DNA from 2 places in the Peribacillus sp. Aquil_B1 genome. Region 1 is predicted to be linked to the other one. Evidence: riboswitches for the same ligand, from Rfam matches in the RefSeq annotation. Region 1 holds a riboswitch; the other holds the start of a gene.
The links. Region 1 has a riboswitch for S-adenosylmethionine ahead of MPH60_RS18930 (O-acetylhomoserine aminocarboxypropyltransferase/cysteine synthase family protein). Riboswitches for the same ligand answer to the same signal wherever they lie in the genome.
Positions count from the first base shown of each region.

Region 1 (5,799 bases):
ATAGAATATTTGTACATCATTAAGTTCTTTAGTATGGAGAAATTTTATCATAGATAAAAAAGGAGCGCAATGTATAATATTTCTAGTACAAGCATGTACAGAAACTTTACTTATACCGTTTTGGATGTCAAGGAGACGATATTCGTCGCTTTTTCAATTGCCTGCTCCAAATCTTCTATTAAATCCTCTACATTTTCAATCCCAATCGATAAACGGACTTGGTCGGCACTCACACCCGCTTTCGTAAGACCCGCCTCATTCAATTGTTGATGGGTCGTACTGGCTGGGTGGATGATCAAGCTCTTCGCATCCCCAACATTCGCTACATGGGACCATAATTCCACCGCATTGATAAGTTTTGCCCCAGCTTCTCGATTACCTTGTATCCCAAATGTAACGACAGATCCAGCTCCCTTTGGCAAATATTTATCCGCAAGGGCTTTATCGGGATGATCCTCATCACCAGGATATGAAACCCAAGTCACGGCAGGATGGTTTTTTAAATATTCAATGACCGACTTGGTGTTTGCTAGATGCTCTTTCATCCTTACATGAAGCGTTTCAAGTCCAAGCGTAAACTGGAAAGCACTTTGGGCACTTAGAGCAGGGCCTAAATCACGGAGTAACTGGACTCGGGCTTTCGTTATGAACGCGGCAGGTCCAACTGCCTCGGCGTATACCAGACCGTCGTAACTTGGGTCAGGCTCCGTGAAGCCAGGGTAATTTGGCGAGTTCCAATCGAATTTCCCACCATCCACAATGACACCGCCCAGCGTCGTTCCATTTCCCAGAAGCCATTTTGTAGCGGAATGGATGACAATATCCGCTCCAAAATCAATTGGTCTGCATAGATACGGTGTCGCAAAGGTATTATCAATGATCAAAGGTATTCCGGCATCATGGGCGATTTTCGCTACCGCTTCTATATCAAGCACCCTCAAACTTGGATTTCCGATCGTTTCAGCAAAAATGGCTTTAGTTCTTGGCGTAATCGCCCTTTTGAAATTTTCGGGGTCATCAGGAGAAACGAACTTCACTTTGATCCCATATTTCGGAAGAGTGTTTTCAAAAAGGTTATACGTACCGCCATATAATGTGGAGGCTGAAACAATCTCATCCCCTGCAGCGGCAATATTCAGGATTGAAAGTGAGATGGCCGCCATTCCGCTTGCTGTTGCCAATCCGCCGATACCGCCTTCCAATAAGGCCATTCTTTCCTCAAAAACGCTGACCGTGGGATTATGAAGTCGTGAATATATATAGCCATTCTCCTTTAGGCCAAATAAATTCGCTGCATGGTCGGTGTCTTTGAACAAGTATGCATTGCTTTGGTAGATAGGAACTGCACGGGCACCTGTTTCATCAGCTTGCAGACCGCCATGAACACTCAATGTTTCGAAACGCAACTTTTTCTCTGACATATGATTTCACCTTTTTCTATGGATTTAGTTGGAATTATATGATGATATCTGGTCTTTTATAAACAAAAAAACCACTTCAACAAGAAGAGGTTTCCAGAACACACCTCATCTACCAGAGCCAACACTCTGCTGGAATTAGCACCGTATATAAACTTTATACCGGTTGCCGGGCTTCGTCGGGCCAGTCCCTCCGCCACTCTTGATAAGAACTATTAAATTCTGCCGTTACTTAATTCAAAATATAGCATTTTAGATTAAATCAGTCAATGAATTGTTAGAATATTCTTTGTTTAACTTCTTCTCGCATTCAAATGTCCGCAACAAAGAAACCAACCACGGTTCTGATTGGTTTCTTAGCTGATTTCCTTAAGCAATCCGTACAAATAAGGAACGGATTGAAAGGCATATATTTTTTTGTGCAGCTGTCCTTCTTTGAAAAGCAATAAACAAGGAACACTTTCGATTTCATATGTTTCGGCCATTGCTTGGACATAATTCATATTCATTTTGCCTGCCTTCAATTCCGGGAATAGCTCCAGGGATATCGTCAGCATCTTGGAGGCAACCTGACAAGTGCCGCATAAAGGGGTATATAAATATAAGCAAAAGGTTTCCCCATTTTCAATAGCAAGCTTACACTCTTCTTCTTTCCATTCCTGCATCAATTAGTCGTTCACCCTTTGACTTAAAAATTTCATTTTCACATTCATATTGGCAGATAGAAGCACAGTTGCGATATGATGTTCGGGCGAGCTTTCCACTTCTTTGTACATTTTATTAATATACAGGTGGTTCGCTTCCGGCATTTCCCTTCGGAACTGCTTCCGCAGCTTTTCTCCTGATTCATCTGCGTCAAAAAGGAGATAAACATCACGGTCCATTAATTCATCCACTAATTCATCCAGTTTAGTTAATGATATGGTCCCATTCGTACATCTTATTTCCACATCTTCATTTAAAACGGAGGCAACTTTTCTTCTATCGGAACTGCCTTCTACAATGATCACTTTATCGAATTCGCCCCACTCCATGTCATCACTCCATCTCACGAATTATGTGTGCAACTGCCACAGTACAAAATGAAAAAGAGAGCAGGCCTTTTCAGTCCCCCCTCTCCTTCTTTTTAACCGTTGATTAAACTCTCATACTCTTCAGCGCTCATCAAGTTTTCAATATCACTGCTATTGGATGGCTCAAGCACGACCATCCATGCCTTTTCATAAGGAGACTCATTTACATATTCAGGGTTGTCACTTAAATCTTCGTTTACTTCAACAACCTTGCCACTGATAGGAGCATAAAGCTCAGAAACGGTCTTAACGGATTCAACACTTCCGAATGGTTCGTTCGCTTTCAATTCATCGCCGATTTCCGGAAGCTCAACGAATACGATGTCCCCAAGCTCGGACTGTGCGAAAGCTGTAATTCCAATGCGCACTGTTCCATCTTCCGTTTTGACCCATTCATGTTCTTTAGTGTAACGAAGTTCTTTTGGTGTTGTTGTCATTATTAACCCTCCATATGTACATCTTATTTTATCTATTCCATTATAAGGTAGATTGTTTGTTTAAGTAAGGAATTAACCAAATATTTCGAGAAATTTTCAGTTCCAAACCTGTTCGAATTGCTCCTCTTTGAAACCTACCGTCACTTTGGTGCCATCCGTAACAATCGGCCTTTTCAGAAGCATGCCATCCGTGGACAATATATCAAGCATCTCTGCTTCAGAAGCTTCCTTCAGCTTATCCTTTAAGCCAAGCTCCCGATATTTTTGACCGCTAGTATTGAAAAACTTCTTCAAATCCAAATTGCTGATTTTATATAGTTGTTCTATTTCTGTTCGCGAAGGCGGATTTTCCGCTATATGGATTGCTTCATATTGCAGTTCATGATTATCCAGCCACTTCTTCGCGTTACGGCATGTACCGCATTTTGGGTACCAATATAATGTTAAGCCCATCATTTCACCACCTATCAATAGAATACCCGTTTTCATCAAGCAATACAACGAATTGTCTTTTGAATTTCCAATGCGATTTCATCAAAGGAAATAAAGGGAATGCCTTTTCGGGCATTCCCTTTACTTATTTTGATTCAGTGCTTAAAGAGCATATTTTTCAGCTTCGATTACCTTGACGGAAGCTTCACGTTTTTTCGCAATGACATTGATCGGGTTATGTCTTGTCAGCTTGCGGAGCGACGCAAGCATGATGCGAAGAGTATCGCCTGTTTCCACTGCGATTAACGTTTCCTTTGCGTGCTGTTCTATTTCATTGAAAGCTTCCTGAACAAAGATTTCAGTGTAAAGCACCTTTTGTTTGTTCTTCTCCAGACCTGTAGCTGCTATTGCTTTTTCCGTACGCAATACCACGGATTCCGCTGCATAGGCAAGGGATGCGATATCAGCAATGTTGGAGAGGATTTCTTGTTCTTGATCAAGAGTTTTGCCGTATTTCTGTGCAGCAAGGCCAGCTGCCAGAATCCCGATTTTCTTAGCGTTTCTAACAAGCATTTTTTCTTGTGCCAATGGCTCATCGCCAGGTTCTTCCGGCATCATCATCATTAACTCCTCTTGCAGGCCTTGAGCCTTTTGAAGAAGCGGCAATTCCCCTTTAAGTGCTTTCTTCAGGAAAGTTCCAGGGACAAGCAATCGATTGATTTCATTTGTACCTTCAAAGATCCGGTTAATCCGGGAATCACGATATGCTTTTTCAATTTCATACTCCTGCATGAAACCATAGCCCCCATGAAGCTGTACGCCTTCGTCCGTAACATAATCCAACACTTCGGAAGCGAAGAATTTATTCAATGAACATTCAATTGCATATTCAGCGATTGCAGCCGCCATTGATTTCCCATCTTTTACTTGCTCATCCGTCAATTTGCTTTGTCTTTGTTCATAAAGGCCAACGGTACGGTATACAGAGCTTTCTGCTGCATAAATTTTGGATGCCATTGTTGCTAGTTTTTCTTTCGTCAAGTTAAAATCGGAAATTTTCGTTTTGAACTGTTGACGTTGATTCGTGTAAGCTGCCGTAATCTCAAGGGCACGTTTAGATCCGCCGACGGCACCGACGCCTAATTTATAACGTCCGATATTCAGGATATTGAAAGCGATGACATGCCCTTTTCCGGCTACCCCCAAAAGGTTTTCGACTGGTACATGTACATCCTCAAGGATTAATGTACGTGTGGATGAGCTTTTGATTCCCATTTTCTTCTCTTCAGCCCCAGTTGATACGCCTTTATAATCACGCTCAACAATGAAAGCTGAGAATTGTTCACCGTCGATTTTTGCGTATACACAGAAGACATCTGCAAAACCTGCATTTGTAATCCATTGTTTTTCACCATTTAGAATATAGTGTGTTCCTTCGGCATTCAATTTCGCTGTCGTTTTTGCTCCCAAGGCATCTGAACCTGAGCTTGGTTCCGTTAAGGCATACGCAGCAATCTTCTCACCCGTTGCCAGTAAAGGGAGGTATTTTTTCTTTTGTTCTTCATTCCCGAATAATACGATCGGCAAAGATCCGATACCTACATGTGCACCATGCGTAATTCCAAAGCCGCCTGAAAGTGCCATTTTTTCTGTAATCAATGCCGAACTGATTTTATCAAGACCCAATCCGCTGTATTCCTCAGGAACGTCAGCACCAAGTAAACCGATTTCACCTGCATGCTTCAGTAATTTAACGGAACGGTCAAATTCATGGTTTTCTAAATGTTCAACCTGCGGCAGAATTTCATTCACTACGAAATCCTCGGCAGTTTTGGCGATCATTTTATGCTCATCAGTATAATCTTCCGGTGTAAACACTTGATCATACGTAATATCTTCCACTAAAAAGGCTCCGCCTTTAATGAGGTTATCTGTAGTTTGATTGGACATGTTATTTCCTCCTAAGTATTTAAGATAGTAAACCCGCCGGAAGCATGACAGCTTCCGGGAGGGGTGGGATTACGCCAATAATTCAAATACTCCTGCAGCACCCATTCCGCCACCGATACACATTGTCACGACTCCGAACTGTTGGTTTCTGCGTTTCATTTCATGCAGCAGGCTTAATGTCAATTTTGCCCCCGAACATCCTAGTGGATGGCCTAAGGCGATGGCTCCGCCATTTACATTGACAATCTCTTCATTCAAACCGAGCTCACGAATGATTTGAATGGATTGGGAAGCAAAAGCTTCATTCAATTCGAATAAGCCAATATCCGATAACTCAAGACCCGCTAGCTTCAAAGCTTTAGGTATGGCTGCAATCGGTCCGATGCCCATGATTTCAGGCGGTACTCCTGCTACAGCAAAGGAACGGAACTTACCCATCGGTTTCATCCCTAATGAAGAGGCCTTTTCCCCATCCATGACCATGACCGC
Region 1 covers NZ_JAKXEE010000003.1:155,131-160,929, forward strand. The annotation lists gene MPH60_RS18930 (O-acetylhomoserine aminocarboxypropyltransferase/cysteine synthase family protein) at 111-1,421, opposite strand; SAM riboswitch class I at 1,524-1,630, opposite strand; gene MPH60_RS18935 (thioredoxin family protein) at 1,775-2,083, opposite strand; gene MPH60_RS18940 (toprim domain-containing protein) at 2,087-2,452, opposite strand; gene gcvH (glycine cleavage system protein GcvH) at 2,545-2,928, opposite strand; gene MPH60_RS18950 (arsenate reductase family protein) at 3,025-3,381, opposite strand; gene MPH60_RS18955 (acyl-CoA dehydrogenase family protein) at 3,523-5,310, opposite strand; gene MPH60_RS18960 (acetyl-CoA C-acetyltransferase) at 5,380-5,799, opposite strand, start outside.

Region 2 (5,799 bases), on a different contig from region 1:
GCTTACGGAAACCCTGGCTCTTGAATATGCACCAAAAGGGATCCGTGTGAACAGCATTGGTCCTGGAGCCATCGCCACACCAATAAATGCAGACAAGCTTGAAGATCCCGAAAAGAAAAAGGATCTTGAAAGCATGATTCCGATGGGGTATATCGGAAAGCCTGAAGAAATTGCTGCGGTTGCTGCATGGCTGGCATCTTCAGAATCCAGTTATGTAACGGGCATCACTCTATTCGCTGACGGAGGAATGACAAAATACCCTGCATTCCAAGCTGGAAGAGGATGAATTATGTTTAATGATAATAAAAAAAAATCCCAGCAGGATTAAACCTGTTGGGATTCTTTTTTTAAAACCATTAACGAGTATGATGATTATACCAGCTAATGAAATTATCGACGACCGTATCGATAAACTGGACAGTCGACTCATGTGTAAGTCTGCCTTCGTTATCGATTTTGTCATGCACTGCACCAACATATACTTCATTCCCGGGAAGGAGTGGGGAGGCGATGCCTATTGCGAATAAGATTTCACGCAAATGCAATTGAGCTTTAACCGTTCCTAATTGCCCCATTGACGCACCCATGATCCATGATGGTTTGCCGTTCAAGACTTTATCGACACGTGATAACCAATCGATTGCATTGCCCAATACTCCTGGAATCGTACCGTTGTATTCAGGTGTGACCCACAAGACTGCATCTGCTTCGGCCACTTTGCTTTTAAATTCCTTTACAACTGATGGAGGGTCATTTTCAATATCTTGATCATAAAAAGGTAAATCCCGAATGTTCAAGATTTCGAGATCGAACCGATCTTGATATTTAGATTGAATATATTTGGCAAGCTTAAGGTTGTAAGACTCTTTACGGATACTTCCTACTATTGCAACAACTTTCATCTTCAATACCTCCAATGATTTTTATAATGGATAAATGTAAATGTGTTCCACTTATCCATTATAATTGGAATATAAATGAAAGAGAAAAAAGATGCTTGGGATTGAGTAGAGCTGAATAAACAAATTCCTCACTTAGGGTTACCCTGCAAAGTTAGACTCGAAAATTAAAATAAATTTGTTTGTTCCAACCCAATCTCCATTACTAGACCTCTCCAAACAATATTGGATTTGTTTTTAATTTAATATTATGGCCATTTCATAAAGGGATACAGGCAATATTCTTTTCAGAAAAAATGAAATAACAAGCTTGTAAAAGTAAATAATGAAATATCATAAAAAGTGTAAGTAAAATAAGTTTGTTTGCTTGATAACTATTTCACTAAAATGATAGAGGTGGATAAATTTGATCTTTCGGACCATTGATACGGAAAAAGATAAAGATATTATCGTTAAATTCAGGAAAGATTCCTTTGTTGTAAGTTTTGGATCTGAAGCTGGTTTTGGAGATGAAAATACATATCTGCAACGAATGGAAGAAAGGGTTCGCAAATTTCCGGGGGGGCAGGTAATCATTGAAAAGGACCAAGAACCGATTGGTCAAATGGAACTTCACATTCGGGAGTATGAAGGAAACGAGATTGGATATGTGAATCTATTTTATCTTATTCCCGAATACCGCAGTAAAGGCCTTGGCAAGGAATTGGTTCGCTACGCAGAAAACTTTTTCAGGCAATTTATTGTATCCGAATACCATTTAAGGGTTTCTCCGGATAATGGAAGGGCAATTCGTTTATATACGAATTCAGGCATGAAGAAGATAAGCGAAGAAAATGAAAAATACCTTGTATGGAGAATGAGTAAATCATTATATTGATATAATTAAAAAGTATCATTTCACTATACTGTGAAAATATTTTAAGCGATGAAAAATATGGTTGACTTTAGAGGGATTAGAATATATAGTGAAGGACATAATTAAATAAAACGTTAATTCTTATCAAGAGATGTGGAGGGACTTGGCCCTATGATACCTCGGCAGCGGGTTTTTACTTTTGTAAAAATACTGTGCTAATTCCAACGGACGAAAGTTTGAAAGATAAGAAGGAGCTTTTCTTAGATAATTAATTTAAGAGTTTACTCTTTTTTATGTCTAAAAGAGGCCTCTTCTGTCTGATGACGGAAGAGGCCTCTTTTGTTTATTCAAAATGTATATGGTTATTTGGAGCATTGGTGCAATTACTCGTGAATTTCGCAGATTTACTCGTGAGTTTCGAGCATTTACTCGTGAATTCAGCGCATTTACTCGTAAGTCCCAAAAATTTAACCCTATCATTATGAAACTTTGCAAAGCTCTTCTCTGGATAATGAATTCGTACAAATAAACAACATGGGGGGAGATTGGATGATTGAGTTTCAAAATGTTAAAAAGGATTATCAAACAAAAAAACAGACTGTCGAGGCTTTGAAGGGCATCAATTTGACAGTGGAAAAGGGGGATATATTCGGTGTAGTCGGTTATAGCGGGGCCGGAAAGAGTACGTTGATCAGGCTGGTCAATTTGCTTGAAGATCCTTCAGATGGTTCAGTGATTGTTGGGGGCAAGGATTTAACCAAGTTAAGCCCGAAGGAATTACGGGCAGAAAAGAAAAAAATCGGGATGATCTTTCAGCATTTCAACCTGCTAAACTCAAAGAATGTTTTTGATAACATTGCGATGCCGCTGGTTTTATCGGGAACTCCGGCTAAGGAAATCAAAAACCGTGTAGGCGAGCTATTGGAGTTCGTTGGCTTATCGAGCAAAGCAAAGAGTTATCCGGATCAATTATCCGGCGGTCAAAAGCAGCGGATCGGCATTGCGAGAGCATTGGCTACAAATCCATCGATCTTATTGTGTGATGAAGCTACGTCGGCATTGGATCCACAAACAACGAGTGCTGTTCTGCAGCTCTTAAAAAAAATTAATAAAGATTACAATATCACCATCTTGCTAATCACACATGAGATGTCTGTCATTAGGGAAATTTGCAATAAGGTAGCGGTCATGGAGGGCGGATGTGTCGTTGAACAAGGTTCGGTTTTCGAAGTTTTTGCGAAGCCGCAAACGGATATTGCAAAAAACTTCGTGAGAACGGTCATACATGACGAAATACCACAAAGTTTCATAAAAAGCTTAGGGTCTCATATCCCGATTATTTGGAAAATTAATTTTATTGGGACTACTTCTGGTACTCCTTTACTTTCAACGATCTCGAAGAAATATGATGTTCATTTAAGTGTCTTATCAGCCAATATTTCTGAAATTCAGGAAACGCCTTTCGGGAATTTGATCATCGAAGTTACCGGGAGCAAAAATGAGGTGGACATGGCTTATCAATATATTAAAGATGAGGGGATTCTCGTCCAGGAGGTGCAGGTAAATGGGTAATACGCTTTGGGGAATGGAAATAACGGCAGACCAGCTGTTGACAGCTTTCGGTGACACACTTTATATGGTAGCCATCTCATTGGTATTCTCCGGGTTGATCGGACTTCCGCTCGGTATCCTGCTTGTCATTACAAGAAAGGGTCACATCCTGGAGAATAAATGGATTTTTAATGTATTGAACCCGATCATCAATATATTACGGTCGGTTCCTTTCATCATCTTGCTTGTAGCAGTTATTCCCCTTACCAGAATGATTGTAGGCAGCGCGATCGGAATGAATGCGGCCATTGTTCCGCTCATCTTTTACGCGGCTCCTTATATTGCACGGCTTGTGGAGAACTCCCTGTTGGAAGTGGACAAAGGGATCATCGAGGCAGCTCAGGCGATGGGGGCTACGACATGGCAAATCATTTATCGCTTTTTGATTCCCGAGGGACTTAGTTCGTTGATCCTTACATTTACAACAGCGACAATCGGGCTTGTTGGATCTACTGCCATGGCAGGTGCCGTCGGGGCAGGCGGGGTCGGCGATCTGGCTTTGGCTTACGGTTATCAAAGGTTCGATACGATGACGATGATCGTTACAGTGGCGGCGCTCGTGATCATCGTTCAATTATTGCAATCCACCGGGAATTTCGTTTCAAGAAAAATAAGAAGAAGATAAAAATAACAGGAGGTAGGAGAAATGAAAAAAATCTTATTAACGATCATGGTATTGGCATTGGCCATCGTGGCTGCAGCATGCGGGAAAGAAGAAGGTGCATCAGGCAGTTCGGATGATGTGAAAACAGTAAAAGTCGGTGTCAGCAGCGGGGATACGAGAACATGGGAATACATTGTCGATATAGCGAAAGAGGAAGGGCTTAATATCGAACTGGTCACTTTCAATGATTATATCCAACCAAACCTTGCGTTAAGTGAAGGTGAAATTGATGCCAATTCATTCCAAACGGTCGCTTACTTCGATGAATTCGTTCAAGACCAAAACCTGAAATTAGAGGCCATCGGGTCGACTGTCATTGCGCCTATGGGCCTTTATTCGAAAAAACATAAAGATCTTAAAAGTCTTCCAAATGGCGCTACGATTGCCGTTCCGAATGAAGCAACAAACTTTGGCCGTGCATTGCTCCTTCTTCAGGAAGCTGGATTGATTACTTTGAAAAAGGAATTCAATGGATCGGGATCATTGGAAATCATTAAAGAAAATCCGAAAAACTTGAAAATCCAACCTGTTGCTGCCGGCAATACACCGCGTCTATTGGATGATGCCGATGCTTCAGCCATCAATAATAACTTTGCTGTCGAAGCAGGCCTTACTTTAAAAGATTCTTTATTCCATGAAAGTAAAACGGCGAAACCATATATTAATATCATTGCAGTTAAAAAGGGGAATGCCGATCGTCCTGAGCTGCAAAAATTAGTGGAGCTTTATCAATCGAAAAAAGTGGAAGCGTTCATTGAAAAAACGTTTAAAGGAAACACCATTCCTGCCTATGTTTCTGTAGATGAATTAGTGAATTACCAGGATGCTTGGACAAAACCAGCTAACGAAAAATAAGAACAAGTGAGGAATGCCGGATGGATTCAAGTTGCCCATCCGGTTCCTTAAACCAAAAAGGGGAGATACGAATATGGCGAGAGAATTAGTGCAGAAGCAGCATCAGCAGATCATTGAAGATCACATCGACCTTTATTCCAAATTATATATCGAAACGAGTCAAGCCATTCATGCCAAACCGGAAATTGGGAATCAAGAATTCTTCGCTTCGGATACATTAACCGGAATACTTCGAAATGAAGGATTTGAAGTGACACGCAATATTGCCGGTCATGAAACAGGATTCATCGCCAAAAAAGCCTCTTCAAAGAAAGGGCCCACAATTGCCTTTTTAGCCGAGTATGATGCATTGCCGGGTTTAGGTCATGCTTGCGGCCATAATATCATTGGCACAACGAGTGTTGCAGCAGGCATTTCCTTGGCGCAAGTGCTGGAGGAAACGGGCGGAGAGGTGATTGTTTTCGGAACACCGGCAGAAGAGGGCGGGCCGAATGGAAGCGCAAAAGGCAGCTTTGTGAAGCACGGTCTATTTGATGGGGTGGATGCGGCCATCCTTATCCATCCTGGCGGGCAAACGCGTGTCACAAGTCCATTTTTGGCAGTCGACCCCCTTGATTTTCATTTTTACGGGAAGTCAGCACATGCAGCAGCTGCACCTGAAGAAGGTGTGAATGCACTTGACGCGGTGATTCAGCTGTTCAATGGCATTAATGCTTTGCGCCAGCAGCTCCCAGCCGAGGTCAAAATCCACGGAATCATCACCAATGGCGGGGAAGCGCCTAACATCATTCCTGAATATGCTTCCGCCAGGTTTTACATTAGAGCAACAACATGGAAACTCTGCCAAGAAGTATCCAATAAAATCCGTGCTGTTGCCGAAGGGGCAGCACTTGCCACAGGAAGTACGGTTAAAG
Region 2 covers NZ_JAKXEE010000001.1:137,233-143,031, forward strand. The annotation lists gene MPH60_RS00700 (SDR family oxidoreductase) at 1-286, shown strand, start outside; gene MPH60_RS00705 (NADPH-dependent FMN reductase) at 357-902, opposite strand; gene MPH60_RS00710 (GNAT family N-acetyltransferase) at 1,306-1,776, shown strand; SAM riboswitch class I at 1,894-2,005, shown strand; gene MPH60_RS00715 (methionine ABC transporter ATP-binding protein) at 2,305-3,327, shown strand; gene MPH60_RS00720 (methionine ABC transporter permease) at 3,341-3,991, shown strand; gene MPH60_RS00725 (MetQ/NlpA family ABC transporter substrate-binding protein) at 4,013-4,885, shown strand; gene MPH60_RS00730 (M20 family metallopeptidase) at 4,959-5,799, shown strand, end outside.
Region 2: another riboswitch for S-adenosylmethionine. It lies ahead of MPH60_RS00715 (methionine ABC transporter ATP-binding protein); the one in region 1 lies ahead of MPH60_RS18930 (O-acetylhomoserine aminocarboxypropyltransferase/cysteine synthase family protein).